Regions from separate parts of the Paenibacillus durus genome, predicted to be linked through region 2. Evidence: riboswitches for the same ligand, from Rfam matches in the RefSeq annotation. Region 2 holds a riboswitch; the other holds the start of a gene.
What was found. Region 2 has a riboswitch for cyclic di-GMP ahead of PDUR_RS22975 (copper amine oxidase N-terminal domain-containing protein). Riboswitches for the same ligand answer to the same signal wherever they lie in the genome.
Positions count from the first base shown of each region.

Region 1: linked by a shared signal. The riboswitch ahead of PDUR_RS28595 (glycosyl hydrolase) and the one ahead of PDUR_RS22975 (copper amine oxidase N-terminal domain-containing protein) in region 2 are both predicted to bind cyclic di-GMP.

Region 1 is NZ_CP009288.1:1,275,476-1,291,272, forward strand. Features, by position in the region: gene PDUR_RS05795 (O-antigen ligase family protein) at 1-1,079, shown strand, start outside; gene PDUR_RS05800 (hypothetical protein) at 1,177-1,476, shown strand; gene PDUR_RS05805 (glycosyltransferase family 4 protein) at 1,466-2,686, shown strand; gene PDUR_RS05810 (glycosyltransferase family 4 protein) at 2,652-3,791, shown strand; gene PDUR_RS05815 (glycosyltransferase) at 3,885-4,985, shown strand; gene PDUR_RS05820 (UDP-glucose dehydrogenase family protein) at 4,990-6,330, shown strand; gene PDUR_RS05825 (sugar phosphate nucleotidyltransferase) at 6,484-7,857, shown strand; cyclic di-GMP riboswitch class I at 8,013-8,094, shown strand; gene PDUR_RS28595 (glycosyl hydrolase) at 8,107-9,918, shown strand; gene PDUR_RS05835 (glycosyl hydrolase) at 10,113-11,609, shown strand; gene PDUR_RS05840 (discoidin domain-containing protein) at 11,656-14,331, shown strand; gene PDUR_RS05845 (Dps family protein) at 14,558-15,013, shown strand; gene PDUR_RS05850 (AIM24 family protein) at 15,133-15,797, opposite strand, start outside.
Region 2 is NZ_CP009288.1:5,223,092-5,238,888, reverse strand. Features, by position in the region: gene PDUR_RS23010 (AAA family ATPase) at 1-1,174, shown strand, start outside; gene PDUR_RS23000 (cold shock domain-containing protein) at 1,206-3,467, shown strand; gene PDUR_RS28345 (class I SAM-dependent methyltransferase) at 4,096-4,587, shown strand; gene PDUR_RS22995 (AraC family transcriptional regulator) at 4,788-5,243, opposite strand; gene PDUR_RS22990 (hypothetical protein) at 5,423-5,920, shown strand; gene PDUR_RS22985 (pyridoxal phosphate-dependent aminotransferase) at 6,004-7,188, opposite strand; gene PDUR_RS22980 (radical SAM protein) at 7,212-8,111, opposite strand; cyclic di-GMP riboswitch class I at 8,321-8,412, shown strand; gene PDUR_RS22975 (copper amine oxidase N-terminal domain-containing protein) at 8,539-10,350, shown strand; gene PDUR_RS22970 (TolB-like translocation protein) at 10,460-11,260, opposite strand; gene PDUR_RS22960 (non-ribosomal peptide synthetase) at 12,506-15,797, shown strand, end outside.

The DNA of each region.
Region 1 (15,797 bases), 2.1 Mb from region 2:
CGCTCGGTTATGCGACCTTGATTGGAATTGCGAAGAACGGGATGGGTTCGTTCTACGATCTGACGAACTATCTTGTTCCGCTCCTGCTGCTGCCATACTTTGCGGTGACGCCGTTTACGGCCCGTGATATTGACAAGCTGCTTGGCGGCTATGCCAATATCGCGGTTCTGGTTGCCGCATACGGGATTATCCAATATTTGACGGTGCCCGCGTGGGACGCCTTCTGGATGACGAATTCAGGGATGAATTCCATCGGCACGCCGCATCCGCTGGAGGTCCGAGTGTTCTCCACCCTGAATTCGCCGGGCCCTGCCGCAACCTTTCTCGTATTTGCCCTGGTGCCGATGATTCTTGAGAAAAGATGGAGGGGGGCCTTCAGCTGGATCGGCGTCCTGCTGGTGGTAGTGTGTCTGCTGACCACGCTGGTCCGGGCGGCATGGCTTCTCCTGCTGGTCATGCTTCTGGTGTACATTGTCTCCTCGTCGTCCAAAGGAAAATGGAAGACGCTGATTCAGGTGCTGTTCGTAGCGCTTGCTCTATTCTGGATCGTACCGAAGCTTCCGGGAGCGGAAGGGCTGACGGCCCGGATGGAGACCCTTTCTTCGATCAAGGAGGACCGCTCGTATAATGACCGGTTGAATCTGCTGGGAAGCATGATTCCTGCGATCAAATCGAATCCGGTAGGCCAGGGAATCGGCAGCGTCGGACAGAGCACGAAGCTTGGAAACAGCGGCGAACTGGGAGAGTACGGCATTATGGACAACGGATTCATTGCCCTGATGCTCACCTTCGGCGCTCCGGGAGGTCTGCTGTTCTTCGGTGCGCTTGGTCTGGCGGCTAAGCAGATCATTGCGAAAGTCATGGGTAGAACCCGGCTTCAACTGTATGCGAGGCTGGCCCTTGCGGCATGGACTGGGGCAGTGGTCGGACTTGTATCGGACAACGGTTTTCTCGGACTGAAAGGTTACCTGATCTGGATGCTGATCGGCCTTGGCCTTGGCGCCAGAGAGGTAATGGACGACAGAAAGACAGAAACTCCCCAAGCTGCGGCCCAGTCCGGGGCTGCCCCCGCTAAGTAGCGGTGCGGAAAGCCTGCTGAGGATGAAGACGATGATGAATTTCTATATGAACATGAAGAGACGGAACGCGAACGGTTAGAAAAAGGAGGAAACCAGCATGGATTCAATGACAAGTGTGCTTGCCGGCCTTGGCTATGGTCCGATTCCAGCGGTCAATACTTTCCAAAATGACATCATCCGGATTGACAGGGCGATGCATCCCTGCCAACCGTTCGCCGAAGAGACTATCGTCCATGATGAAGGCGGGGAATGTTCAGGGCAGATCGGGAAGAGTCAAGACTTTCCGGATCATGTGCGAATTCATGGTCGGCTTCAAACCTTACGGGCGTTACGTGCTCTAAGGGCCAGCCAGGCTGAGAAAGAACGGGAGAAAGGAGTGGAAGGTTATGTCCTATAGTGACGGACTGAATATTATGTCTACCGGCCTAAGTTGGCCGACGGTACAGCCCGGCGGGCTCAATACGTATTATAAATCCGTCTGCGAGCAGCTTTCCTCCCGTAACCGGGTGCATGCGCTGATCTGCAGCAAGGAGAAGCCGCAAACGCCTGAGGAACTCATTATCCACAATGCCGGAGACCCGAAAGAATCGATCTGGAAGCGAAAGGATGCTTTTCAGAGAATGGCGTCGGAGCTTATGAACGCCGGGAAGGAACGGATTGATGTCCTGTATTCCCATTTCGCTCCTTACGGAGTCGGCCCCGCTTTGGAGGCGAAGAAACGCGGCATCCCGGTTGTGATGACCTTTCACGGGCCCTGGAACGAGGAGATGAAAATCGAGGGCCAGGGCATCAAGCATCAGGTCAAGACTGCGATCGCCAAGTCGATTGAGCGCAAAGCATACCGGCTGGCGGATAAGTTCATCGTACTCAGCGAGACTTTTCGGGATATTCTCCATTCGCTGCATGGCATTCCGCTTGACAAGATTGTCATCATTCCCGGCGCGGCCAATATCGACCGGTTCATCCCGGCTAACAACCGGCTCGCCGTTCGGCGCATGCTGAATTTGCCGGAGGGGGCGACCACAGTGCTGACGGTCAGGAGACTAGTCAACCGTATGGGACTGCTTCAATTGCTGGAGGCGTGGCGGACTGTATCGGAACGCTTCCCGAACTCCATTCTGCTAATCGGGGGGAAAGGCCCCTTACGGGCGGAGCTGGAGGAGCGGATCGCCGATTACGGACTGGCGAGCAAGGTCAGGCTGCTCGGCTATATCCCCGATCATGAGCTGGCTTCTTATTATCAGGCGGCTGACCTGTTCGTCGTTCCATCGCAAGCTTTGGAGGGCTTCGGCCTGATTACTACCGAGGCGCTCGCGAGCGGGCTGCCGGTCATGGCGACGCCGATTGGCGGCAACCGGGAAATTCTGCAGAACTTCCGTCCGGAGCTGCTGTTCAAGAGCGCATCGGCTGCAGATATGGCCGAAGGGATCTCCTACATGCTGGGCAACCGAAGGCTGCTTCCCAGCCGGGAGGAATGCAGGGAGCATGTGCTGGAAAGATACACCTGGGAGCATGTCGCGGATCAGGTGGAAGCGGTATTCAGAGAAGTTATGGGGAAGGGGGAGACGATCAATGCTCAGAGTGGCGTATATCGATCACACGGCTAGATGGAGCGGCGGCGAAGTGGCGCTGTTCAACATTCTTACCCATATCGGAGAACAGGTTGATCCGCTCGTTATCTTGGCAGAGGAAGGTGCGCTGGCCGACCGCCTGCGTGAGAAAGGCATCGACGTCCGGATTATTCCGCTCGACGAGAGCATCCGCAGCCGCGGCCGCAACACCGTCAATCTGGGCGCTCCGGCCGCTGCCATGAAGCTGTTGGCCTACGGCCGTAAGCTCGCTCCGCTCCTGAAGAAGGAACGGGTAGCCTGCGTGCATACCAACTCCCTTAAGTCTGCGCTGTACGGAACGGTTGCCGCCAAGATGGCCGGCGTACCGCTGATTTGGCATATCCGCGACCATATTGGTGCGCCCTATCTGAAGCCGGTTGTCGCGAAAGCCATCCGGCTGCTGTCGCGTCTGCTTCCCAACGGCGTTATCGCCAATTCGAAGTCCACGCTGAGCGCGCTTGAGCTCCCGCGTTCCAAGAAGACGCTGGTCGTCTATTCCGCCTTCGCCAAAGCGATTGGCGGCGGGACCGGACGGAGGGAGCAGAAAGATTTCAACGTTCTGCTGGTAGGGCGCTTGGCGGAGTGGAAGGGCCAGCATATTTTGCTGGAAGCGGCGAAGAAGCTTCAGGATAACGGACGAATCAAGTTCTGGCTTGCGGGCGACGCCCTTTTCGGCGAAGACGAGTACAAGAAGAAGCTGCTTGCGACGATTGAGCGGGAGCGGCTGACGAATGTAACCCTCCTGGGACATGTGGAGGATATTCAAGGGCTCATGCAGCAGGCAGATCTGCTCGTGCATACCTCGATTACGCCGGAGCCGTTCGGCCAGGTGATCGTCGAGGGGATGGCGGCGGGTCTGCCGGTAATTGCCTCTAACGAGGGAGGGCCAGTGGAGATTGTTGTACCAGGCGAGACCGGGCTGCTCATTCAGCCGGGCGACCCGGCGATTCTTACGGAAGCCATTAACTGGATGGTGGAACATCCCCAGGAGAGGGAGAGAATGGCGGAAGCCGGAATTAAGCGGGTCAAGGAACATTTCGTAATCGAAAACACGGTTAAAGAGATCGTCGATTACTACAGAGGCTTGCTGGCAGGCACCTGAAAGGGCTTGAGCGGGTATCATCCATGAAGCGAGCAGCCGCAATCCAGCCGCTTTTAACAAAAATTGCTCCATAAAATGTTGAGGATGATTCACATGAAAATTGCGATAGCGCATGATTACTTGATTCAAATGGGCGGGGCGGAGAGAGTGGTGGAAGTTTTTCACCATATGTATCCGGAAGCTCCGATCTTCACGACGGTTTTTAACGGAAGCCGCCTCACCGAGAATCTCAAGGACGCGGATATCCGGGCCTCCTGGCTGCAAAAAATTCCGGGAGTGAAGGACAATTTTAAAGGGGTGCTGCCGCTTTATCCCATGGCTATTCGCGATCTGGACTTCCGCGGGTTCGATATTGTCCTGAGTTCCAGCAGTGCGTTTATGAAGAGCATTCAGGTGCCCAAGCGCACGTTTCACCTCTGTTACTGTCATACCCCGATGAGGTTCGCTTGGGATTATGACACTTATATGGAACGGCAGTCGAACTCGGGTCTCTTCAAAAGAGTGCTGAAGCTGTATATCCAGCAGCTCAAAATGTGGGACCAGCGGACTTCCAAAAATGTGAACCAGTTTGTGGCCAACTCTTCCGTCGTCAAGAGCCGGATTCAGAACTATTATCACCGGGACGCCGACATCATCTTTCCGCCGATCAATACGTCACGCTTTACCAGTTCAAGCTCGATTGGCGATTATTATTTGATCGTCTCAAGGCTGGTGTCCTACAAGCGGATCGATCTGGCGGTGGAAGCCTTCAACCGCAACGGGCTGAAGCTGCTTATTGTCGGCGACGGTCCTGACCGGAAGCGGCTGGAGGGGATGGCCAAGAGCAATGTGAAATTCCTCGGCCGCCTTGAAGACGAACAGGTCACCGGGCTCATGTCCCAGTGCCGGGCTTATATTTTTCCCGGAGAAGAGGATTTCGGCATTACTCCACTGGAGGCTAACGCTGCGGGCAGACCGGTTATCGCTTACCAGGCGGGCGGAGCGCTCGATACGATTGTGCCTTACGTAAACGGAGTCTTCTTCAAGCGGCAGGAAGTCGACGATCTGCTCCAGGCGATTTCCGAGGTGGAATCGTATGCATGGGATATTGGGAAAATTATGAAACATGCGCAAAAATTCGATGAACAAACTTTTATTGCGCAGTTCAAGCAGTATGTCGAACAGGCGTATGTCAAATTTTTAAAAGGAGGATGATGATATGAATCTGGCGGTAATCGGCACCGGCTATGTCGGCCTCGTATCCGGCGTATGCTTCACACTTGGGGGTAACCACGTCATTTGCGTCGACAAGGATGAGGACAAGATAGCCAAACTTAGACAGATGAAGTCACCTATCTACGAACCGGGAATCGAGACACTGATTGAAATGAACCTGAAAGAAGGAAGATTGCACTTCTCCTCCGATATTCAGGAGTCGGTGCGCCGCTCGGATATCGTCATTCTCGCCGTAGGAACGCCTTCTCTTCCGAACGGCGAAGCGAATCTGCAGTACATTGAAAGCGCGGCGGCGGAAGTCGGACGGGCGATGGAAGGCTACAAGATCATTATGACGAAATCGACCGTTCCTGTAGGAACGAACGAGAAAATCCGTCAGATCATCGCCGCGAACACCGGTTATCCGTTCGATATCGTGTCAGCGCCGGAATTCCTCCGGGAAGGCTCGGCCATCCAGGATACGCTGCATCCCGACCGGATCATTATCGGTCTGGACAATCCGGCCTTGGAGCCTGTAATGCGGGAGCTTCATCAAGGATTCACTGAAAATATTGTCGTCACCGATATCCGCAGCGCGGAGATGATCAAATACGCATCGAATGCTTTTCTGGCGACCAAGATCTCATTCATCAATGAGATTGCGAATATTTGCGAGAAGGTCGGCGCGGATGTGACCGAGGTGGCCGAGGGAATGGGGCTTGACAAGCGGATCGGTTCTTCCTTCCTTCAAGCCGGCATCGGATACGGCGGCTCCTGCTTCCCCAAAGATACGAAGGCGCTGATCCAGATCGCCGGTAACGTCGATTATGAATTCAAGCTGCTCAAATCGGTGGTGGAAGTTAATCAGGGTCAGCGGTACATGATCCTCGCCAAGCTGCATGAATCGCTTGGAAGCTTGCATGGCGCGAGTATTGGCATATGGGGGCTTGCCTTCAAGCCGAATACGGACGACGTGCGCGAATCGCCGGCAAGGGAAATCGTAGAGGCGCTCGTGAAGGAAGGAGCGCACGTGAAGGTGTACGATCCGATCGCAGCGGATAATTTCCGCCAGCAGTACAATCACCCGCAAATTCAATGGTGCGCTGTGGCCGAGGAAGCGGCGTCCGGCAGTGACGCGCTCTGCCTGCTGACGGACTGGGGCGTGTTCAAGGATATCAATCTGCATCTATTATCCGCGAGCATGCGCAAGCAGATCCTGATCGACGGCCGCAATGTTTACTCCAAGGAGCAGATCGAAGGAACCGGGCTGGAATATTATTCGGTAGGACGTCCGCGAATGGGCGGGCTCAGCGGCTATTCTCCGAGTGTGGCGGGGGCGGTATAATAGCCCCCCTGTACAGAACAGGGCAAACGGATGTTACGCTTCGATTGTTGCCCGCAGTGCTGCCTTAAGACTGCGATATTGACATAATGGAGTTCCATTAAGCAGCCGGTTCTTCACGGCCATGGCATGACCATTTAGAGGGAGGGTACACTTATGAAATTGGTGCTTTTATCTGGCGGTTCGGGAAAACGGCTGTGGCCTCTGTCCAATGATTCACGTTCGAAACAGTTCCTGAAGGTGCTGGAAAGCCCGCTTGGCGAACCTGAATCGATGGTCCAGCGGGTATGGCGGCAGCTGGAAGAAGCGGGACTCGCGGAATCGTCGTATCTGGCGACAGGACGCGGACAGGTGGAAATGATTCAGAGTCAGCTGGGCACCGACGTGAAGATTATTATCGAGCCTGAACGCCGGGACACTTTTCCGGCGATTGCGCTCACGGCCGTCTATCTGTATTCGGTAGAGGGCGTGCGGCCGGATGAGACGGTGGCGATTCTGCCGGTCGATCCTTATGTGGAAGGCTCCTTCTTCGGATCGGTTTCGCAGCTTGAGCAGGCGCTTGACGACAGCGGCGCAAACCTGGCGCTGATCGGCGTCGTACCGGAGCTGCCTTCGGAGAAATACGGCTACATTATCCCTTCGAGCGCTGATGCTCAGGAGAATGGAGTCATGCCGGTGAGCGGTTTCCTTGAGAAGCCGGACCGCCTGCGCGCCGAAGAGCTCATTGGACAGGGCGCTTTGTGGAACTGCGGGGTATTCGCCTTCCGGCTCGGATACCTGCTTGATATTTTGCAGCAAAAAGGCCTGCCGCTGACCTACGAAGAGCTGCAGAAGCAGTACAAGCTGCTCTCTTCGATCAGCTTCGACTATGAAGTGGTTGAACGGGAAGACAAAATCGTTGTTCAGCCGTACGACGGATTCTGGAAGGATCTGGGCACCTGGAATACGCTGACCGAAGAGATGGCGAGCAATCAAATGGGCAAGGGCGTTCTGACCGAGGATTCCTCGACAAGCTGCCTTGTCAACGAGCTTGATATTCCGATCACGGTAATCGGTGCTCAGGACCTGATTATCGCCGCGAGTCCGGACGGTATTCTCGTCACTCACAAATCGGAAAGTCCGCGCATCAAAGAGGTGCTGAAGGGCACGGAACAAAGACCGATGTATGAGGAACGCCGATGGGGCCACTACCGGGTGATCGATTACGTCAAATACCATGAAAGCAATGAAGTGCTGACCAAGCGGATTTTTATTGCCGAAGGAAAAAATATCAGCTATCAGTACCATCTCAAGCGCAGTGAAATCTGGACGTTCATCAGCGGGGAAGCCAGCATCATTCTTAATGAAAAAATGCACAAGGTAAAAGCGGGAGATGTTGTGCGCATACCGGAAGGAACGAAGCACAGCATTCTGGCTCTGACCGATGTGGAGTTTATCGAAGTGCAGACTGGATCGGAGCTGGTGGAAGAGGACAACATCCGCATTACGCTGGATTGGAAGGACATTGAACTGCACCAGTTTATTTCTTGAAAAAAAGTTTGATATTGATAGGCAGAATTGTTATTTAACCAATTTTACCGGCCATTAAACAGGTCTTTCGACTTATTTATTAAGGATTTATGAAAAATGGACTTCATGAATAATTAAATAACGTCGATATGTACGGTAGAAGGTTAAGCCTTCGACTACGACAAAGGCAAACCTATCGTGAGGTAGGGACGCAAAGCCATAGGGCCTCTTAATTAAGGAGGAAGCCTGGTTACCGAAAGGGAGATGGAATTGAAAGTTCTTCGTATGTATCGACTGTTCTTTGTTATGCTATCCCTGTGTCTGCTCTTGACATTTGTCCTGCCTGCGGGTACAGGAAGCCTGGCGATTGTTTCGGCTGCGGAGGCTCAGGGGAGCCCGGTCAATCCTGATGCTTCTCCCGAAGCGGTCAAGCTGCTGAGCTACCTGTACTCCATTTCCGGAACCCGCATTATTACCGGCCAGCATGATTATCTGGAAAGTCCGGACGAGTTCAACTACAAGCTTCAAGTAACGAGCGGCAGATATGCAGCCCTACATGGATATGAGCTTGGGGCGATTAACGGCCAAACGGACGGCGCCGTGACCTGGATGCGGCAAAATATCGTCAGCAGCGCCATCAAATGGTATAAGGACGGCGGCATCGTCGCCATGACGTACCACGCAAATCTGCCCGGTACGGCTTATAACTGGACCAATGTGCAAAAATCGCTGTCCCAGGCCGATTTTGACAAGTATGTCACTCCTGGAACTACGCAGTACAACAGCCTGATCACGGAACTCGATAAAGTGGCGGTATCGCTGAAAGCCCTGCGCGATGCTGGGGTTCCCGTGCTGTGGCGCCCGTACCATGAAATGAACGGCAATTGGTTCTGGTGGGGCAAGAAGAACAATTTTGCCGCTCTGTGGAATATTATGTATGACCGCTTTGTTAATGTTCATAAGCTTAACAATCTGCTGTGGGTATGGAGCCCGAACGCGCCGAACAGCTGGGCCGATCCTTACGTCAAGACGTATCCCGGTGCGGATAAGGTGGACATTTTGGCGGCGGACATTTATAACAATGATTTCAATCAGTACTATTATGACAGTCTGCTGACTCTGGCCGCCGGCAAGCCGATTGCCATTGGCGAGAACGGACAAATGCCCGATCCGGCGATGCTGCCCAAATCACAGAGCAAATGGGTCTTTATGATGAACTGGGGCAAAATGCTGTACGAAAACAACAGCACGACTACAATCAAGAGCTTTATGAATAACGGATTCACCTTAACCCGCGATGAGGTTATAACGGGAATGGCTTCCGTAACGGTGCCGAGCCCAATTCTGATACAAGCGCCGTTACCAAGTCTGGCGCCAAGTCCGACACCGTCGCCTAGCCCGACGCCAACGCCGAGTCCAACGCCGACACCATCGCCGAGTCCAACACCGACACCGTCGCCTAGCCCGACGCCGACGCCAACGCCGACACCGAGTCCAACGCCGACGCCGAGTCCAACGCCAACACCATCGCCTAGCCCGACGCCAACGCCGACTTATCAGCCGATAGGAGAAGGTTCGGGGGTGAATGATCCGAACAGCGCGAATCTGCTGCCACTACCTTCGGCCACGCCGGAGCCTTCGCAGCCCCGCAACGGGCTGATTGGCGAATATTTTGCCAATATGCAGCTTTCCGGAACGCCTGCACTGGTAAGAGAAGAATCGGCCATCGATTTTAACTGGGGAACCGGAACACCGGACAGCTCTGTCCACCCTGACTATTTTTCCGTCCGTTGGAGCGGTAAAATCAAGCCTCTCTACACCGAGAACTATTCCTTCTATACTAGTTCGGACGATGGCATTCGGTTATGGGTCAACGGGGTAGCGGTCATTACCAGTTGGTCCACTCAATACGGAGTAGAGCGGAAGGGAAGAATCGACCTGGAAGCCGGCAAACTGTATGACATTAAAGTAGAATATTACGACAATACGGGGAGCGCCAAAGCCCGTCTGATGTGGGAAAGCCCTAGCCAAATTAAGGAAACTGTTCCCGCGAGCGCGTTTTATCTTTCCGGATCGCTTTGATATATTTTTTACGAATAGTTTCATGTATGGGCTGCCGATATTTTGAGAGTATAACCTAATTCAGTTCATTAGAACCTTGACAGCCCTGCTTGTTTTTCAGCAGGGCTTCTAAGCTATCGGCCCCATTTTGGACCGTCATTTCTAGCATCCGGAGGACGGCGTTCGGGGACGACAATCCAGCTTAAGAAAGGAAAATGACATTGAAATTATTCCGTAGACATCGGCTGTTCGTTATGACTGTGCCTTTGATTCTTTTTGCCGCTTTACTGCCGTGGGTAAACGCCGATAACATCCCCCCGGCAGCCCCAAAAACCGTCTCGCCGGTTAATTCATCCGCTTCAGCCGAATCGCGGAATTTGCTTGAATATCTGGCGAACTTAAGCGGGAAGGGCTTGATCTCCGGCCAGCATGATTACCTGGAAAGCCCGGATGAGTTCACGAACAAGCTGAAGAAGGCTGCCGGAAGCGATGCCGTGCTTCACGGCTACGAGCTCGGAGCGATTAACGGCCAGTCGCCTGGTATGATTGACCGCCAGCGCGAGGCGGTAGTGAAGAGCGCCATCAACTGGTATGAGAGCGGCGGTATTGTAGCCATGACGTTTCATGAGAGCCTTCCCGGCACATCTCCGGCCTGGTCCAATGTGTCTATGAGTTTGAGCCAGAGCGATTTTGACGCCTATGTGACACCCGGCACAGCCCAATATGACATGCTGATTGCCGACCTGGACAGGGCAGCCGTGTATTTGAAGCAGCTGCAGGCCGCCGGAGTTCCTGTATTGTGGAGACCATATCATGAAATGAACGGCGATTGGTTCTGGTGGGGCAAGAAAGATAATTATTCTGCTCTCTGGAACATTATGTACGACCGATATGTGGGTAAACATAAATTAAACAATCTGCTCTGGGTATGGAATCCGAATGCTCCCAACGGGTGGGCCGACGCTTATGCGCCTTATTATCCGGGGGCAGATAAAGTCGATATTCTTGCGGCAGACATTTATAACAACGACTTTCAGCAGACTTATTACGACAGTCTGTTGACGCTGGCGGACGGGAAGCCGATCGCCATTGGGGAAAGCGGGGAGCTGCCCGATCCCCAGGTGCTTGCCAAGAACCAGAGCAAGTGGGTCTATATGATGACTTGGGGCAAAATGCTGACCGAGAACAACAGCCAGCAGAAAATAAGCAGCTTCATGAATGCGGACTATACGTTGTCCAAAAACGATTTTATCCATATGACGAACAAACAGGCTGAAGCCGCCGGAAATGGACTGAGGGGAGATTATTTTAACAATAAAGACCTGAAAGGCCAACCGCTCATAAGCAGAACCGACGCTAATCTCAACTTTATCTGGCATGATTCCCCGCCGGATAAAGACATGGAGAGAAACTTTTATTCCGTGCGCTGGCAAGGCCGTATCCAGACTCCCGTAACGGGTAACTACACCATTAAGGCGGTGTCCGACGACGGAGTGCGGGTATGGATCGGCGGAAAACTCATTATCGACAGCTGGATGCCGCAGAACGATGTTGCCCGGGAAGGAAGCATCAAGCTGAAAGGGGATACCCGTTACGATATCAAAGTGGAGTACTTTGAGAACAAAGGGAAAGCCGATATCAAGCTGCTCTGGAAAGGGCCGGATTGGCAGGAAGAGGTCATTCCCCCCAATGTGCTGTTTCTTCCCAAATGAGAGTTGTATCTTTAAACCCGGCTTCTAGAGAAAGCGAGGACAGGGAATGAGAGAACCAGGAAAAGCCCGGCCTTTATCTATATTTTTGAAACTTGCAGGACTTGCCATCTTATTCTTGCTGTCTGTATCGTTTTTGGGTAGTGAGGAGACGGAGAGAAGTGATATTGGAATGACCAAGTTCTCCTCCGCGTATGAGACAGCGTCTGAATCCCCAGCGGGGGCGCTAATCTGGCAGCTCGGCAGCCGTGATGAATCGGCCGGCGAGTTCGCGCCGAGTAATTCTTCAAGCGCGAGAAGTACGGTCAGCCTAAATTCATCGAAGCCGGATGCGTCCGTGCTTAAAAAGTTGCCCTCTGGTCTCGACGGCAGGAACGCGCCCGAACTGCGGCTATCCTACCATTTGAGCAAAATCCCGGCGAACGGGGTTCTGTTCCAGGTGAGCATTCTCAACGCCTATAAGTCGGTTCCGCAGATGGCGGTATTCTCGAACAGCGAGCTGTCGGGGATTATTCAGATCGCGGGCGTCGCGGGAACGGGGAGCGAATACAAATTCCGCAAAACGTATGAACTCTATATCCCGAAGGAACAACTGCAAGTCGGTGACAACGAGCTTAAGCTGAAGGCGGTCCATTCCCTATATGCGTCGAGCGCGGAAGAGCAGTATTTATGGTGGACTTGGGACGATCTGAAATTGTTGTCTTTGGATTCACCGATTACCGAGCCGATTCACGGCAGTTATGTGCTTACGGGTACGATGGTCACCAACAAGCAGTTTTATTTTGATACAGGCGCTACCACTCATCTGCCGTACATTATGAAGTGGCTGGGCGTAGCCTATAGCGGCAATATTATGCGTACGGGCGGCGCCAGCGATGTGAAATTTTCCCGTTCCGATTTGGAGAACTACTATAAAGCGCTTAAGGATTACAATATGCAGGCGGTCGCGCTGTATTTGTACACCGGGGACATTAAGCTAAATGCGGACGGATCACTGCCGGAAAGCGCGAAGAAGAAGCTTACCGAATATTTTCAGAAATACGGCTCTTACTTTCAATATTACGAGGTGGATAATGAGCCGGGGTTGTTTAATCGCTCCAAAGCCGTCAATCTGGCGATAGCCGAATGGCTGAATAAGGAGGGCAAACAAATTGCGCCTCATCTGCAGACGGTTGCTCCCGGCTGGACGTACTGGCCGAAGTACAAGGAGGATTCCTGTGAAAAAAGCCAACGGGGCGGCGTTCGCCAGTGCGGCGATCCCGATGGCTGGGAACGTGATCCGGCGCAGCGGCTGGAGATGGAGAAGGCTACCGATCTTACAAACGGACATTCCTACGGGGATTCTTACATTGCCAAGAACGGCGGCAGCTTTACCGAGAACCTGAAGACGTTCAATGGTTCGAATGACGGCCTCCCCAAAAAAATGCTGGTGACAGAGTTCGGCACCTCCGACACTCATTTGGACGATTATCATTACGGGGCGAAGGAGCGGACGTCAGCCGCATTCGACCGGATCATGAGAGCCCATATTGGATATGCAGATATGTTCGTGCAGCACGCCGCTTTTTTCTACAACTATAGTCTGTTCCAATTCAAGAACGTCAGTCTGAAAAATCATGATCCGGCCAAGACGGAAGTTTATTACACAAAAGAGAACGAGGATTCACGCGTCAGCATCATGCGCAGATTGAGCCTGGCTTATGCCACCCATGGCGCTCCGCTTTCCTACCGTCTGCTTAATAAAAGCGCCCTTGCCGACAAGCTGGTCTATGTCCGGGCCGTGGATACATCCAAGCTGACTCCGCTGCCGGGAACGAAAGCAACCTCAAATAAGGTCCTGGTTAACCTCGTCAACTTCGAGGATACGCCGCAGACCGTCAGTGTCAAGGTTACCCTGCCCAAGAAAACGGCTTACGAGGGTGAACGCTTTGGAAATGGCGATACGTATGAAGAAGCGCGCCGCTACGTGACCGGACTGAACGCGGGACCTGATCTGACCTTCACGGAGACGCTGGCGCCGGGAGAAGCGGTTCAGTATATTCTACAGCCATCTTCTGTGGTGCAGGACGAGGCCCCGCGAGACCTGACGGCCACCGCGGCCAGAGGGACTTCCGTACAGCTCAACTGGCTGGAAGCGCCCGGAAGCGGCTATGATGTGCTTCGTTCAGAGGGGACGGGCGGCGAACTAAAAACGATAGCCAAGGGTGTTGGTGGCACATCATATATCGACCGGGCGCTAAAAGAAGGGGAGTTATACTCCTACGCGGTACGGGTGACGGGCACGGCCCTGCTGTCGGACAAGGCTCAAATTACAGCTACGGGCCTTGTTCCTCTGGACAGGACGGGGTGGCAGGCCTCGGACAATATTAACCAGAGTCCAAAGAAGCTTTCCTACATGATCGACGGAGATCCGAGTACGCGTTGGGATACAGGTGCGAACATGACTTCCGGTGAGACCATTCAGATTGATATGAAGTTTTCGCATATGATCGAAGCGGTTCAACTGGAGACCTCGCGTTCTCCTTACGACTATCCCAGGCGTTATGCCATCTATGTATCGGAGGATGCGGTCAACTGGGAGCTGGCTGCTGACGGCAGGGGGAAAAAGGACGTCGACATGTATCCCTTTCCGCAGAGGAAAGCCAGGTATGTGAAGATCGTCCAAACCGGCGCCGGCGGGAATTTCTGGTCCATCCATGAGCTGCAAATATATTCAAGAGAGTAATCCAAGACGTCAACGACTGCATGAGAACCCTGTGAAGAGGGTTCTTTCGTATTTTTAACTGAAGGATTGTGACAGAAATAATAGCTGCTGCTCCGATAGGCATGATAAGATATACACCAATTATATACAGGGGAAAGCATTGCAAAAGGATAAGATCTATGATAACCTATATATAGATTTAGAATAAGTCTAAATATTAATTACTTAAAACCGGGAGGAATGAATCATGAGTACTGATCTGAAAACTCAAACTGAACTGCATGCCACATTGAATCGTCAAACCGCTAACTGGACACTGCTGGGAATTAAGCTTCATCATTACCACTGGTTTGTTACCGGAACGGATTTCTTCACGCTTCACAGCCAATTCGAAGAGTATTATGACGAAGCTGCTGAATATGTAGATACTGTGGCGGAACGCCTGCTCGCGATCGGCGGCAAACCTGCTTCCACTATGAAAGAATATTTGTCTCTGTCCAGCCTGCAAGAAGCGACAGGCGGCGAGAGCGCCAAGGAAATGGTGGCGACTTTGGTCAAGGACTACACGATTCTCGCGCAAGAGCTGAGCGCCGGCATTACACTGGCTGAAGAGTCCGGCGATCAACCGACAGGCGATCTGTTCATCGGCATCAGAACGAGTGTCGAGAAGCATATCTGGATGCTGAACGCTTACCTCGCATAAGAAACTGTAACAGTTGAGCGCCGGGCGATTTGCCCGCATGCGCAGGTGGCCGGTTCCAGTCAGATTCTGACTGGAACCGGCCACCTTGATTTTTGCCGTCATTTTCTTCTCTGCGGCGTTTACTTGATAAATACGCCGCCGAAGGGAAGGATTTCCCTCAGCAGCCGCTTGAAAAGACCATCCTCATGATTCTCCCGTTCAAATCTCCGGTTCTGCCGGCCGGCCTGAAAGAGAACAGGGCCGCTGCCGGTCATTTTCCAGTGATAGCTCATATGCTGGCTGGCCAGGTGATTGCCGTAGACCGTCAGCTCAAGCACAGCATTCTCGGGGTAGGCGATCACACTGCCCGCATCAACATATAAAGGCTGAACCGGGTCCAGAGCGGCTTCGCATACGACTCCTTCCGTCAGGATGCCGATGCTTCCGCTGCCGGAGAACCTGACTTTAACGACATCCCGGGTCACGATCATATTCTTCACGCTAAGTACGCGGGTCTGCATGTTAATTCCTTTGCTGTAATAGAACAGGTGCTTGAAGTCATAGAGCAGATCGTCATTGCCGTCCAGCATAACCGTCTTGACCCGGTAGCCCGGAGGCAGAGCCGCCGTGAACCGGCAAGGACCGGTCATATCCGCCCGGATCAGCTTGCGCTTGCGGTACATTCCCTTTACATCCATGAATCTGTCGGCCCGCCCGGAGGACGGCCCCTGATAGGCGATTATCTGCTGCGGGTGCAGCACATGAATTTCCTCATTCTCCTCCAGCGTGAAAGTCAAAGCCTCGC
Region 2 (15,797 bases):
TATTAAAGCTAAACTTGAATCTATTTCAAATTTGATTACTGATACGGTGTTTGAATATTGGAGACAAAATCAAGAATTAGATGTAGAGTTTGATATTCGCCAAGACCCCAAGGATCAAGCTCCATATAATAATGGGAATAACCTATATATTCGGATAAAAAATCGAAGACATCGTGTAACGGTTCCTTTTAATCAAAGGAGTAAAGGATTTATTTGGTTTTTTAGCTTTATTGTTTGGTTTGACAGTATTAAAGAACAAATGGACATTAATAGAGATTTAATTCTATTGCTTGATGAACCTGGTCTGAGTTTACACGCTCTAGCTCAAGCAGATTTCTTAAATTATATTGATGATTTAACAAAGAATCATCAAATTATTTATACCACTCACTCACCTTTTATGGTACCTAGTGACCGTCTACATCAAGTGCGAATGGTAGAAGATAAAATAAAAGAAGGGACGAAGGTTACAAGTAATCTCTCCTCCTCCGACCCCAAGACTTTATTTCCTCTGCAGGCTGCATTAGGTTATACGATTGCTCAAAATCTATTTATTTCGAATAAAAATTTACTTGTTGAAGGCCCAGCTGACCTAGTATATTTAAAGTTTTTCTCAGCATTTCTTGAATCAAAAAACAAAACATATTTATCCTCTGACATTACTATTATTCCAACGGGAGGGCTAGATAAACTTGTAACATTTATTGCGCTTTTGGGGGCAAATGATCTAGAGCTTGCTGTGCTTCATGATTACAGCAACAAACCAGATTCAAGAATCGAAACATTAGTTAAAGACAAAATAATCGCTAATAAATATATTTTAAACTACGCTATGTTTAGAAATTCAAAAGGGGCTAATTTGCAAAGTACTGATGTAGAGGATATGCTTTCTCCCAAACTGTACCTCTACATGTTTAACACTGCATATAGTAAAGAACTTAATGGACAGGAGATACTAGAATCAGATTTGCCTGAAGGAGAAAGAATTGTTGATAGAATTAATAGATATTTGAAAAACAATTCAGTGTTATTAAGGCCTAGTGGTGGTTTTAATCACTATTTAGTTGCTAATCACTTAGCTGCAAAGCCACCTGCTGCTAGTAAAGTTGATTCAAAAACTATCGAGCGATTTGAGAGACTATTTGAGAGAATTAATCAACTATTTGAGATATAAACGAAATAAAATACAGGAAGGTAGAACTTAAATGATTGAGGGATATATTAAATGGTATAACTTTATCAAAAAATATGGATTTATAAAGGTGGATAGTGATGAGGATGATTTATTTTTCCATATGTCAGAATTTCAAGATAGATCTATATCGATTAAAGAAGGACAAAGAGTATTATTTGAGAAAGTATTAGAAGATCGAGGAATTGCTGCAAAAAATATTCGGCATTTGGCCGAAGAAACGAATAAGAATCTGGATGAATTAGATGATAATTCTGACTCAGAAGTAATTATCACACCCGGTAAAAATGCTTTCTTAAATATAAAACACTTTACTGATGAGGAAAAAAAGATAATTAATGGATTAAGTAGATTTTTTTATGTTACAAATGGTGGAGGAACGATATATTTAGGAGTCACTAGCGAGTACCGGTACTTTCTTATAAAGCCAATTAATAAATATCAAGAAATGTTTAATTTGAATCGTGAAATTATAGTTATATTTAGTCCTTATCCTGTCTTCCAACCGAGAACATTAGACGCCATAGATATTGCATTTAAAAAACATACGCGTCTCCGAATTGATAGAATATGTAGTGTTGTGGTAAGTAAGGATACGAGCATTGAAACAAAACTGTATGAGATCTTGAGTAAAGATACAGAAATGCAAATTATTATTCCTTTCTCATATTCTGAACTAACCAATGATTTTAGCGAAGGGTTTATCATTAACAGAATCAAAAAACACTTTTATGAACGTGATCTTTTTGAATTTGAGGCTCCAATAAAAAAACAATTATATTTCTTTGGTAGAACAGATGTTGTACATTCATTATTGAATAGACATCTTTCAGGTGAACACTCGGGTGTATTTGGGTTAAGAAAAACGGGGAAAACTTCTATTTTATATGGAGTTGATAGAGCTTTAAAAAGAGAAAACGGTAAATCAATTTGGATTGATTTTCAGCATCATCACTTTAAACGATGGAATCGTTTATTGTACGCCATCATTTCTACAATAATTAGTGATCACAATATAGATCTAATTCGAAGTGAAGATGACTATAGTGAAGAAAAAGCACCTGGTTTATTTGAGTCTGATATGCTGTATTGTTATAAGTCAACGGGGAAGATATTGATTTTTTTTGATGAAATTGAACACATAACTTTCAGCATCTCTATATCTGATCATTGGAAAGAAGGACGAGACTATATAAAATTCTGGCAAGTTATTAGATCTTGTTCTCAAAAATATCCAGAGCTTTTTACTTACATTATTGCAGGCACAAACCCTAAATGTATAGAAACAACAAGAGTTGCTGGTGTAGATAATCCTATCTATAGCCAATTTGATCCTGAGAGTTACATTAAAGCTTTTGATACTAAAAGTACAAAAGAAATGGTTAATAAGTTAGGCGGATACATGGGTCTTGAGTTCGATGATATTGTTTGCGCGGCACTAACTCAGGATTATGGCGGACATCCATTTCTTATAAGACATGTATGTAAGACAGTTAATCAACTAATAAAAGAAAACCATACACTATCGAAGCCATTAAGGGTAAACAAAACAATTTACGACCAATCTAAAAAGGTATTTGAAGAGAAGTATGCTGAACGATACTATGAAATGATATTAGAAGTATTAAAGGAATTTTATTACGATGAGTATCAAGTATTAGTATATCTAGCTTTGGGTGATTTCGAGAATTTCTCTAAATACGCCCAGCGATCAAATAACTACACTAATCATCTACTTGGTTATGGGATTATTGAGAAAACAGGAGAGTATTATGGTTTCAAAATCGAATCTCTAAAAGAGTACATAATTAAAAGTAACCAATATCAGAAGTTAAATATGAATACCGAAGAAAAGAGAAAAGAAATTGATGAACGGCGCGGAAGAATCGAACCTAAACTAAGACAAATAATATACAATCAGCTTCGTTTTACCTACGGAGAAGCAACAGCTAAAAACAAAGTTCTAAATAACTATAATTATGATCAAGCTAAAAAGGCAAAGTATTCAGTTTATCAATACAAGGAACTATTTGATCCTAAAAAAGTTGTTACTACATTATCAGATTTAAAAAATATTATACTAAATAATTGGGATCCCGGTTTTAAAGGTGTATTTGATACGGACAAAAACAAGTTAAAAAATAGAATGGAAGCAATAATAGAGGTGAGGAACTATTCCTCGCATTCAGCAGATATTTCAGAATCGGAAATGCTAAGTTTTCGAGGGGCAATGTCTTGGATTGAGGAATTAGTTGAGAGTTATTTCGGTATTTGAACTCTGCTCTGAGTCTAATACTTTTTTCATTTGGGTTCTTATTGGTGGAAGTTTAGTCTATCCTGAAATAACTGTATTTCATCATCTGATGGCGTCCGTTAGCGATATAAGCGTCTAAAACTTATTTTTCAATAGCTGACGATTTTCTGACTCGAAAACTGTATTAAATCAATAACTCCAGTCTACAACTTTATTTTCTTCGAATAAATTGAACTTGATAACAAGCAAATAAAAGTCCTTTGCCAGCAATTAAACTCGAATTGAGCAACCAAACTATCAAAGCCGAGGAGATTCAGGATAATTTCCTGACATCTGATCGGCTTTTTCTTTTGTTGCAGGGGATAGGAATTAGGGTAGAGGGGGGAGGAAGATATTGGGTCTTTCTCGAATAATATCTTAAGGATATGACTTTATTTTTGTTACATTACTGTCAATGAAAACAATGAGCTGCATAGAAATTGATAACCAGACTACTTCAAGCGAGCGGAAAGCCGAGCATTTTTCAAAAGGAACCTCTCAAATGTGGACGGACGATTATATATCCCGCCAACTGTTGGCGTCACATTTAGATCCGATGTCGGATGCAGCTTGCAGGAGACCCGAAGTAATCGATTCAACCGTTCAATAGATAGATCATTACTTATGCTGGCAGGATCATGCCAAAGAAATTCTTGACCTGGGGTGCGGGCCTGGGCTATATGCACAGCGATTGGCGAAATTAGGGTATTCTGTAACGGGCAATGATTTTTCAAAATTGTCTATTGAATATGCCAAGCAACAAGCAACCATGGGGAACTTTGCGATTTCTTATGTAAAAGAAGACTATATTTCGTATGACTATCCCAATCCATATGACATCATCGTAATGATTTACTGTGATTTTGGCGTTATCGACGAATCGAGCAGGGATACGTTACTTACGAAGATCTATGCAGCTTTAAAACCTGGAGGAGCATTTGTTTTTGATGTATTTCGCCCGCAAAGGTACATGAACCATAAAGAAACAAAAACATGGAGTATGGCAAACGGAGGGTTCTGGAGGCCCGGTCCCCATTTAGGTTTAAATTCAAGTTATTGGTATGAAGACTCGGGCTTCCATTTAAGTCAATATCATTGTTGATGAAACCAGCCGTTTTGAGGTATATAACATCTGGGATAAAACGTACACAAGGGATGAGATATCCTCCATTTTACTGAAATATGGATTTGTTGACCTGGAGTTTTATAATAACTTCTCCGGCGATCCTTTTACTGAAGATAACGATATGCTTTGTGTCTTGGCAAGAAAGAAGTGAAATATTTTTACTGTTCCTCCAATGGTTATAACGGTTTTACAGGAACACATATTTCGCAAAAATGATGGTTAATCATTTCACCAGTGTATCTTTCTATAATCGGTTTGTTGTCCATTTGATATCCGCTGTTTTGTAAGGCTGGAATAATATCCGCCCATGCTTGTTGAATATCCTCCGTTGTATGTTTGACTTTGAAAACAACATAAACTCCCCCGGTAAATTCACTTTCGCAAATGGAATCATCCATTGGATAATCCTTTGAAATGACGATACATGCATCATATCTACAGTGTTCAGGAAGTGTTGTTTCAGGGTGATCTTGCGGAATGCCGAGTATGATTGACGATTCAGTAAGCAGATTTTTCTCCTCCGCCCATTTTTTTAACTTCTTCATAGCTTGAGTATTGGCAGGTCCATAGGGACCAACTTGCCGCACATAGGCGATGCGATAATTCGGGAGGGTTTCAACTGTAATATTCATGGTTTCGTGTTCCTTTCTCTATTCATATTCAATACATTTCGAATGCTATCATGATATAAAAATAAATACATTCCCTTTTTGAAAAAAAGACAAAATAATTCACTAACTGGATATTATGTGGAATCAATGTAACCCGTTATCGCTCTACATCGTATTACTCCCAAGGAGGCGATGGTGCAATGGAGCTTTATTTTAGAGATAATTTTTTTAATGCGGGTGTTACGGAAATTCTTAATGAACAGGAAGAAAGTATCGGTCAGATCGACTTGAAAAGTGCTTTTGGCTCGGCGATCGATGTATATGGGCACAATGGACAGCTGCTGTACAAGGGGAGTTTTCCGCTTTTTTCAGGCAAATGGGAGGTTACCGATGCCAGCGGGGGACAGGTAGGCGTTTTGCGAAGCAGATTTGCATTGTTCACCAAGAAATTCACATACGAAACCGAAGGACGAGGAAGTTACGAGGTAACCTCTCCGGCATTTTCAAGGGAATATGAGGTGTCCGATGAATCGAAGATTGTGGCCTATTTTAAACAAGTGAATGGTTGGTTTGCTTCAGGCGCTTATGTTCTGAACAATCAGAGCGATCATTTAGATACTTACGAGCTTGTGGCGGTGATTATGGGAATGCATGAAATTCAGAAAAGGCACCGCGATGCGGCCAATAGTGGAACCTAATCGTACTTGGGGCTGAAAAAATAAAAGACCAGGGAACATTTCGATATCTCCTGGTCTTGAATCAACCTTGCCTATGAGGGCCGCTATTTAGTATTAACTCTTTTTTCGCTTAATTTCTTTACGAATTTCTCGATTCGATCGAATCCCTCATTAATATTCTCCACGGAGGTCGCATAGGACAGTCTCACATAGCCTTCGCCCATAGCTCCAAAACAATCTCCAGGGGACACAACGACATGCTGATCCTTGAGGAGCTCGATTGCAAATTGATCTGAGGTTAGGCCCGTTTCTTTAATATTCATGAATACGTAAAATGCGCCCTTCGGCATGAGGCAGGACAAGGTATCGATGCTGTTGATCCGGTCGACCATGATCTTTCTACGCTGTTTATATTGCTCATTCATGTAGGTAAGAGCGTCTTGGGGTCCCGTCAGGGCTTCGATCGCTGCATATTGTGCTGGAGTGTTCACGCATGATAACATGAACTCCTGGATTTTTTGCATTTGAGAGATGACCTGCTCCGGACCCAGACAATACCCAACTCTCCACCCGGTCATGGCGTAGGATTTGGATACGGAATCAACAATAATGGTTCGTTCTTTCATGCCGGGAATACGGGCGATATTGAAAAATGCTTCTTCATCATAGGTAAGATACTTGTACACCTCGTCAAAAATCACATATAAATCATGCTCCATGGCAATCCGCGCGATCATTTCTATCGTTTCCCGGTCAGCCACGGCTCCCGTTGGATTGGATGGCGTATTCAATAGAATGGCTTTGGATTTGGGGGTTATCGCTGCTCTTAAACCTTGTTCCGTAAAGTTGAACCCTTCTTCTTCGTACACCGGAACCGTCACCGGAACGGCATGATTCATTTCGATCATTCCATAATAATTGGTATAGCACGGGTCACTGACGATGACCTCATCTCCGGGATTCGTAAGGACCAGAAGGGACAGGTAAAGCCCCTGCATACCCCCAACGGTAATCATAATTTCATCCAGCGGATTGTAACTGACTTTATCAAAATCTTTAAAATGCGCGCTTACCGCTTCACGTAGAGGAAGAATACCGGAATTGGGCGTGTAATGCGTGTGCCCGTGATCCATCGCTTTTTTTGCAGCGTCAATAATATGCTCTGGAGTATCAAATTCAGGTTCGCCTATGACAAAACTAATCACATTGTCCAAGCCTTGTGCCATATCGTACATTTTTCTGATTTTAGCCGGTTCGATGTTTGCGATCTTTGACGATAATTCTTTCATTCAAAATCTCCTTCCGCCACCCTTTATCTAGGGATTGAAACCGCTCCTTCCACACCTTTTTGCAGGTGACCGTCTAAATATTCGACCCCAATGGAGTCTAAGCCTTCTTTTAGTGCCGCAATCATTTCGTCTTTCTTGTCTGGCAGCATTCCGTGAACGGGGATTACATTGGAGGTATGGAGACCGAAGAAATAGGTATGGTCCAGGTTCAATCCGCTTAACATTTCGATTTCCTCTTCAATATTTTGGCGCAAGGTGTTTTCTATAAAAAGCCCTTCATTGACTTCTTCATCAAGCGGGCTGCCGGGATCCACATGTAAAGTGGCAATAAAGATCAGCTTTGGCTTAACTTCATTTAGCAATTTGCTGTTTGCTATTGCATTTTCACGTGTTTTTTCGCTGCCGGCTCCTCCGATGATAATATTTACACTAAAGTCTATTCCGGCATCGGTTAAACGCTGTAACTGCACTTTCGCTTCATCCACCGTAAACCCTTTATTAAAATGTTCCACGACCTCCGGCATCCCGGATTCCAGGCCAATATTGAGGTCATTAATCTTTAAGGCTCTTAATTCTTTAAGCTCTTCATCGGTTTTATTTATGATGTTATTAACGGAGGCATACATCGCTATGGTCTCCACTTCGGGCAGGATTTCATTTATTTTAACCGCAATCGATTTAAGCCGGTCTGCACTCAGGGCAAAAGGGTCGGCATTGACTAAAAATATACGGTTGACCTCAGGATACATTCGTTTGGCTTCCCATAAATCATGCTCAATTTGTTCCATCGTTTCGACATGAAAAGGAACATCGCTATACATGGTGCAGAAGCTGCACTCATTATGGCTGCATCCTACAGTAACTTGCAATAAGAGCGAGTTCGCTTCAAAAGGCGGACGGTAAACGGGGCCGGTATATTTCATTTTCACTTCTCCTTTTTGTACATAGAGTTTATTTCTATAAGTTTACAGCGGCAAAAATATTTAAGGTAGTACGCACTTTAAAGTACGTATCTCAAGTGAATTGACGGTGTTTAGGTGACAAACAAAATTTTTAATTGGTAAATTTTTAGTCTGGATTTATACTGAAAAAAAGAAGTGCAAAAGAACTATAAGAAATCACGAAACAAGTGATTGACCAAAGGCAAACTCGTTCGAAAGGCGGGGGCGCAAAGCCACGGGTCTTCCGTTATAGAAACTATAACCAGACAGCCGGGTTGCTCAGAGGCTTGTTTTTTTGCGTGTTCTTACAGCAGAAGAAAGGAATGGTTCAACGAAAATGAGACGAATCTTTTGGAGTGTACTTGTGGTCTGGATGCTCGTTGCATTAACAGAAATGGAAACAAGGGGGATGACTGCTAGTGCGGCAGCAGGGCTGAACTACACATGGAAAGACGAGGTGACGAAATTCAAAGTCGGACCTGTCGATTTCGGGGATCTCCAGGATGCTGAACTCGCCGGCCGTTACTTAACTTGGAGTGTAACTCAAGATTACTATGAATCAATTTACGCATTAAATTTGGACAACGGAAACACGCAAAGATTGACTACCGATAAGGCCCACAAATATAACCCGGTTATAGCGGATACCATTCAAGGTCCTATGGTTCTTTGGATTCAGAGTAATGAACTCCAGGGAAGTGATATATGGGGCTACAATTTAAAAAGTAAGGAAAAAAAGAAACTGGTTGATGGCGGGTCGTCCCACCTAACGGAATCCGTCGGTGATGGAAATTATCTGGCATGGGTTAATAATTACGAAATCCATGTTCTTAATTTGACAACCGGAGAGTCGCAGAAGATCGAGGAAGGGAGTAATCCCCAGCTTGGTAAGGGCCGGCTTATCTACCTGTACCATTCTGATGAAATTAGAGCCTATAATCTGGAAACCAAGAGTAAAAATGATTTTTACGGAGCGAGCTTTCCATATGATTATTCGTTCAATGGCAAATACATTTTGCTTAAGACCAAACTCAGGGAAAATCAGGGTTATGTTGAGCTGAACGCAACTACTCCGTCTGAGAAGGGAATCGTCCTGCAAAAAGATTCTCCTTTCAAATTGTCAAAAGTATTCACAGGGTTGTCCTATGGCCTTTGGGTTGAAAAAGGAGAGGGGGATAAAGCGAAGGTAACAGGTGTGGACCTTTTGCATAAGGAGTCCTTTTCGATACCGCTGGAAGCGACATACAATCATGTACTCGGACTCTCCGGCGATACGCTGATTTATTTAAATAAAGGCGGTTTTATCGTCAAAAGAACCATCATTCCTCCGAGTACCCGTGCAGACCGGAATGCAGAACCGATTCATGTCGTTATGGATGGGGTGGAGGTTCCCCTACGTACGGCGCCAATTTCGCTTAATAATAGCACCTATGTCGAGTTTCGTTCCCTGTTCGAGCGGATGGGGTTCGGCATTAAATGGGATAACAAAACGCGCCAGATCATGGGCACCAAGGGAAGCCTGGTAATTAAACTGACTATTGGCAAGAAAGAAATGGTTGTTAATGGAAAAGTTATTAAAACCGATTCTGCGCCGGTTACTCGGAACGGTACAACCTATGTTCCTCTTAGACTTATTGGTGAAGCGGCTGATCGTAAAATAAGCTGGAATGGAGCAAAGCAGACGGTGTACATCAGCCTGAAAGATACCAAGGATACCCTTTATAATGAAGATGGCACCATTCGGTATCATGGCGGACTGGTAGGCGGTATCCGTGAGGGGTATGGAACGCAATACAACGAATACGGACGTGTTTTCTATGAAGGGGAATGGAAGAACGATAAAATGCATGGCGAAGGGAAAATGTACTATCTTTTCGCTGACGAACTGTTTTTCGAAGGAACGATGAGAGATGGAATGCAGGTCGAGGGTACCGAATATTACCCCGGCGGAGGACTTCGGTACAAGGGTTCTTACAATGGAGCGCTGCACTGGGAGGGGCAAGAGGTTGTTCTGAATCGAAGTACAGGCGAATATCTCGTCGTAGAAATAAGACAGGGACGGCGAGAAGGAAAGGCAACCTGGTATTACGCCAATGATGAGGTTAAAATTGAAGGAGATTTCGCGGAAGACCGGTTCATTAACGGCACACTCTATGATCCCGAGGGGAATGTGCTGTACCAAGGCGGATTTGACGAATGGGGTGAACCTTTAAAGGAATAATAACAGTCCTGACGAAGTTATTTTCATCGGGACTGCTGCGAAACTTAATATTAATCCCTCTGAGCCAACCTTCGGGTTGGCTCTTGTGGTCTTTGAAACATTCTTACGGTCAAAGAAACCGGAGTCCGTTCACCATCGCTTGAAGATGATCTTGATCCGCCCAGAGGATGAAGTACGGATAGGTGCTGCCGTTAATGACTACAGGCTGCGGATATACAGCGATGAACGCGGATTGCTGCCGTAACTCCGGCGCTTGATCCGGGGAAGGAAAGATATAGCAGGCTTCCTGACCCTGCACTCGTCCCGGAACGATCCGCGGCGAAGAGCCGTATGGCATTAACCGGTGATACGCTTCAGCGCGGCACAGTTCTGGAAACGGCAGATCGCTGGCTATAGCCGAGATTTGGAAGAAACCGTCGGCGCCCTCGTACCGGGTCTCGCTCACCGCTTGCCACGCGGCAGGATAGGGGAAGCTGACCCGGTACGCTGCACTGCGGAACTGTGCGTAGTTATCCGCTGGAACGGATGCGTAGGACCATTGTACGGAGGTGATGGCGCCTGTTCCGGAAACAACACGGATTGGTGCGGGATGATGGATATCGACGATCCAAATCTCATTGGATAAGCCCGTTCCTCGGCAGCCGGACAAGTAAGCGATGGACTCGCTGCCAGGGGACCAGGTGACGGGGGTGGCAAAGCAATCGGAGACGGCCAGAATTTGCTGGCCCCCACCTTGCGGACGCTCGGTCCGGATGGTGGAGAAGTAGCCTTTGCGTTCGGCGAAATCGGTTGCGCTGTACGCGATGGCGGCGCTGCCCGGAGCCCAGGCCGGGAAATAATTTTTCGCTAATGGCCCGCCAGTGAGCTCGGTTACGTTGCACAATTTAAAAAGGACGTTGTCTGGACGCATGCTCAAGGTCCTGAACAACTTGAAGCAGCACCAGCTTCAATCATGGTCATGACAAGTAGGGGTGAACATTATAGCACTCGGGATCAAGTCCCACGGGCAGGAACGTTCGACCCGACTACCTTAATCCTCAAAGCAAATGCAAAAAGGATTAACCATAAAGAATTGGCTGGCCTCATAATACGGACTGGAAGGATAGTTGAAAGAAGGATTTTTTTTGAAAAAATAGAATTAGTCAATGAAGTATCTATTCATGAGGAGATATGCTATGACCCTAGAAGAAGCTTTTGAAGAAATAAAGTAAGTAGTCGATGTACACAGAGCATTCCTAAACAAAGCACGACCAACTGAGTGGGAAGTTTCAGAAGAACTCCAATTATGGTTAAGGGGTTAGGTGCCTCTCTTGATTGATGCGAGGCTGATTCAGAACGAGTCGATGTATTGCGTAAGAAACAGGTTGGATCTATTGAACTTAAGAACATCAATTTTATGCACCTACTTACAGCCCCCTTTTGCAATAACAACTGGGCTCGAACAAAGGAGTTTGTACGGTTGGGTGAGAGGTACGGGCACCTCGATCTGTTCATGTTTAATTATTTGGACAACAGCACCAGGGGTAATTTGCAGGGAAGCCTATTCAACGATACCGTCATTAAACAACCGAATCCACTGCCGATTTATTCGCTGTTTAATTGTATCACTTCATCTTGCGGCAGCGGTTTTATTTTATCCATTCGCTGTAGTTACAGGATTGACGTTGAGCAAGTCAGAGCTGCTTTTCACGAGGCGGCATGTACGGAATATAAACGAGAGGGGATTAAGTGAGCGATGATGCCTGCAAGCAGACCAACCCCGAATTTGTCTGATGTTTTGGGCAGCAGCCAATGTTGCTTGCCGTTATTTTCGAATAACAGGGATCAAGGCGGACCAAGGGGAGAACAAGCTTATCAGAAAATCCGTTTAGAGAAAAGACAGATCAAAGAAATTACAGAATTCGTTCACAGGCACAAGCTTTGCATGCCTTCTTTTCTAACGGCTATATGGTCCGTACTTCTATCCCATTACGCCAATCAATACGATGTGCCCGTGTTGTATTCCGTGATTTCAGACGAAATCGAGGACGAGTTCCACCGACGCTACCCGCTCCTAATAAACATTCAAAAAGAAGACCATCTTCTCCGGTTGGTACGCAAGGTAAAGATGCAATTGGATGATCGTAAAAGAAGTGGCAGCGCTTGGAGCGAAACGTTGACGCAGCAAACCGAAGGAAGCTCTCCAGCGTTGGGATCCGGGGATTTCTTCAATGTCGGCATCTTAGAGACGCATGGAAGGAGCCGGCTTCCGGGCGCCAAATCGAAGGCGTCAATCTCTCCGTGCGGAATGGATCGGCTGGAGATCGCACTCAGCTATCGTCATAGTCTCAATGAATTGGAATGTGCGGTTCAGTATGATGGCTGGCGTTTCGGCAAAATGCAGATTATTAGGCTCGCTGGGCATTTCCGGGTATTGCTGACGAACGCATTGCATTTACCAGACAAGCCCATACTTTCCCACCCGATGCTGACCGCAAAGGAATGGAAGCAATTCATCCGATGGAATGATACGGACATGACGTATCCCGTGCATAAAACCGTATATCAATTGGTAGAGGAACAGGCAGCCAGAACACCGGAAGCGGTCGCATTGGAGTTTCGTCGGCAGAAGTTGACCTATTCCGAATTAAATTGCAGGGCCAACCGAATCGGCCGGGTTATTTTGGACGCGTATCGGATGGAAGAGCAGGGCGATCTACGGCCCGGCACGTTGATTGCCATCGTCATGGACAGAAGTGCGGATGTGATACCGGCAATGCTAGGAGTAATGAAGACGGGAGGGGCTTACCTCCCGGTCGATCCCCAATATCCCGAGGAGCGCATTCGATTTATTTTGGAAGACGCTCAAGCCAAAATAATAATTACAAATAGCAAATTGGCCGCTAAGCTGAAGCCGTTGACCTCTCAAATCGGCGTGGAAGCGCCGTCTATTATTTCTGTTGATGAATGTCTTGGGCATCCCAATGGTTCCGCTGAAAATTTGAACATTCGGGTTAAGCCGGACGATCTGGCATACGTCATCTATACGTCCGGTTCCACCGGAAAACCGAAGGGTGCGCTCATTGAACACGCCGGACTTGTCGCGTTGATCCCTTACCTTGTCGAGAAGTTTGGCGTAGTTGCGGATACGAGGGTGATGCAGTTCGCTTCCATCAGCTTTGACGCGTCGGTTTACGAATGGATTGGAACGCTAACGGTCGGAGGGACTCTTGTTGTCCTATCGGAAGAGGAGCTGCCTCCCTATGCCGATATTTCGGATGTACTCGAAGAAAAAAATATTCACATTGCCATGCTGCCGCCGTCCGTCTTGAGAGCGATGAATAAGCGGGACTTGCCCGGCTTGCGAACAATCGTATCGGGCGGGGAGGCTTGTACGCCGGATATCGTGAAGTATTGGGGAAAAGATCGGTTATTCATGAACGCCTACGGCCCGACCGAAGTGACCGTTCTTTGTTCCGCCGCTCCATGCCGACCGGGAAGAAAAATTACGATCGGCCGGCCCGTTTATAACAAGCGGCTTTTTGTATTGAATCCGTTCGGCAATCCTGTTCCGGTTGGCGTTCCCGGCGAACTGTGGGTTGGCGGCGTCGGGCTTGCCAGAGGATACCTGAACCGTGAAGAGTTGACCAAAGAACGCTTCATACACAAAGAGATTGTTATGGGCGATGAGTATTATCTACAGATCGGAAGGCTATATAAAACCGGAGATATGGTGAAATGGACAACGGGCGGGGAATTGGAGTTTATTGGACGCTGCGACGATCAGATCAAGATTAGAGGCTATCGCATTGAGTTGGGGGAAATCGAACATCGGCTCCGCGAATATCCCGGTATCAGTCAATGTCTGGTCCGGGCATGGCAAGACGGGAATTATCAGAAATTGTCGGCTTACTATATCTCCGGCAAAAAGCTAAAAGAGGCCGATCTGACGCAATACTTGACATCCGTTTTACCGGCCTATATGATTCCGTCCTACTTTTGCCGTCTGGACGCGTTTCCTCTGAATACAAACGGCAAAGTGGACCGGTCGGCGCTCCCCCATCCTAACGAGGCTTTGATTCCCTCTTCAGAAGAGGCGGCGGAAGCGGGCGAACACGAAATGGAAAGGCGGCTGCTGCGGATTTGGCGCCACCTGTTAAAACGGGAAAGTATCAGCGTCAACGATCATTTTTATGCCGTCGGAGGAGATTCGATCCTCGCTATTCAAACGATATCCATGGCCAGGGATCAGGGTATTATTGTTACTCCCAGACAAGTTGGGGAGCATCCGACTGTGAAGGATTTGGCCACCGTGGCCGCTTGGGTAGACGGCGAGAAGCAGACGGATCGTGCCGTCGACTTAGCGGGCGAATTTGGGCTGACGCCGATCCAACACTGGTTTTTCAAGCAGCGGTTCGAAGAGCCGAACTATTTCAACCAATCCCAAATGATTTTGCTCAACCATTGCGACCCTGCGAAACTGGAGGTTGCCTTGAACCGATTGGTCCGGCTGCATCCGGAGCTTGCGGCGGAAATCATAACGCGTGACCATACGTATGTGCAGCGCTACCGTATGGATACCGTCGCTCGGCTTGCCTCTTACACCATCCAACAGACAGATTGCCCGGATTTGGAAATTTCAGGTATTTGCGAGAAGTGGCATAGCCAACTGAATTATGAGTCGGGAACCATGATTCGTGCCGGTGTGATCGAAGGACACCCCGACGGCAAAGCCCGTCTGTTTATTACGGTTCATCATCTGGTCATGGATGGGGTCTCCTGGAGAGTTTTGCTTCAAGAATTGTATCACTTGTATCACGGCGCCGAGCTGCCTCCGGTTCCAAGCCCGTACAAAAAGTGGCAGGCCGCGATGATGGATTATGCAAAGAAAGAGGATATTCTTGATCATTTGAACTATTGGACCGAAGTGCAGACCCGATCCTCCGCGTTCCTATTACCCGTGGACCATTGCGCGGATAACAGAAGCAGCGCCGAGTCTTCAGAGTTTGTCGCAACGATGTCGCCAAGCGAAACGCAACGGCTGCTGCAACAGTGCGCCCATACTTACCATACGCAGATCAACGATCTGCTGCTCACCGCTTGGTCGCTGACTCTGTCCACCTGGTCCGGGCAGGAAACGGTAGCTTTCCGGCTGGAGGGTCATGGACGTGAACACTGCGTATCCGACATGAATCTGACCAGGACCATCGGTTGGTTCACCTCGATGTTTCCCGTATGTATCCGGGTTTCAGCCAACCGTTCTTTAGGAGAGACGATCAAATCCGTCAAAGAGCAGCTGCGCCGTATTCCTCATCGGGGCATATCCTATGGGGCCCTGCGGTACTGCCATCCGGATCAGGCGATCCGAACCGCATTGACAGCTTCCGAACCGCAGGCGCTGTTCAACTATTTGGGTCAGTTCGATCATGCCGAAACAGGGGAGGAGAACGAATGGCTAAGTTTCACGA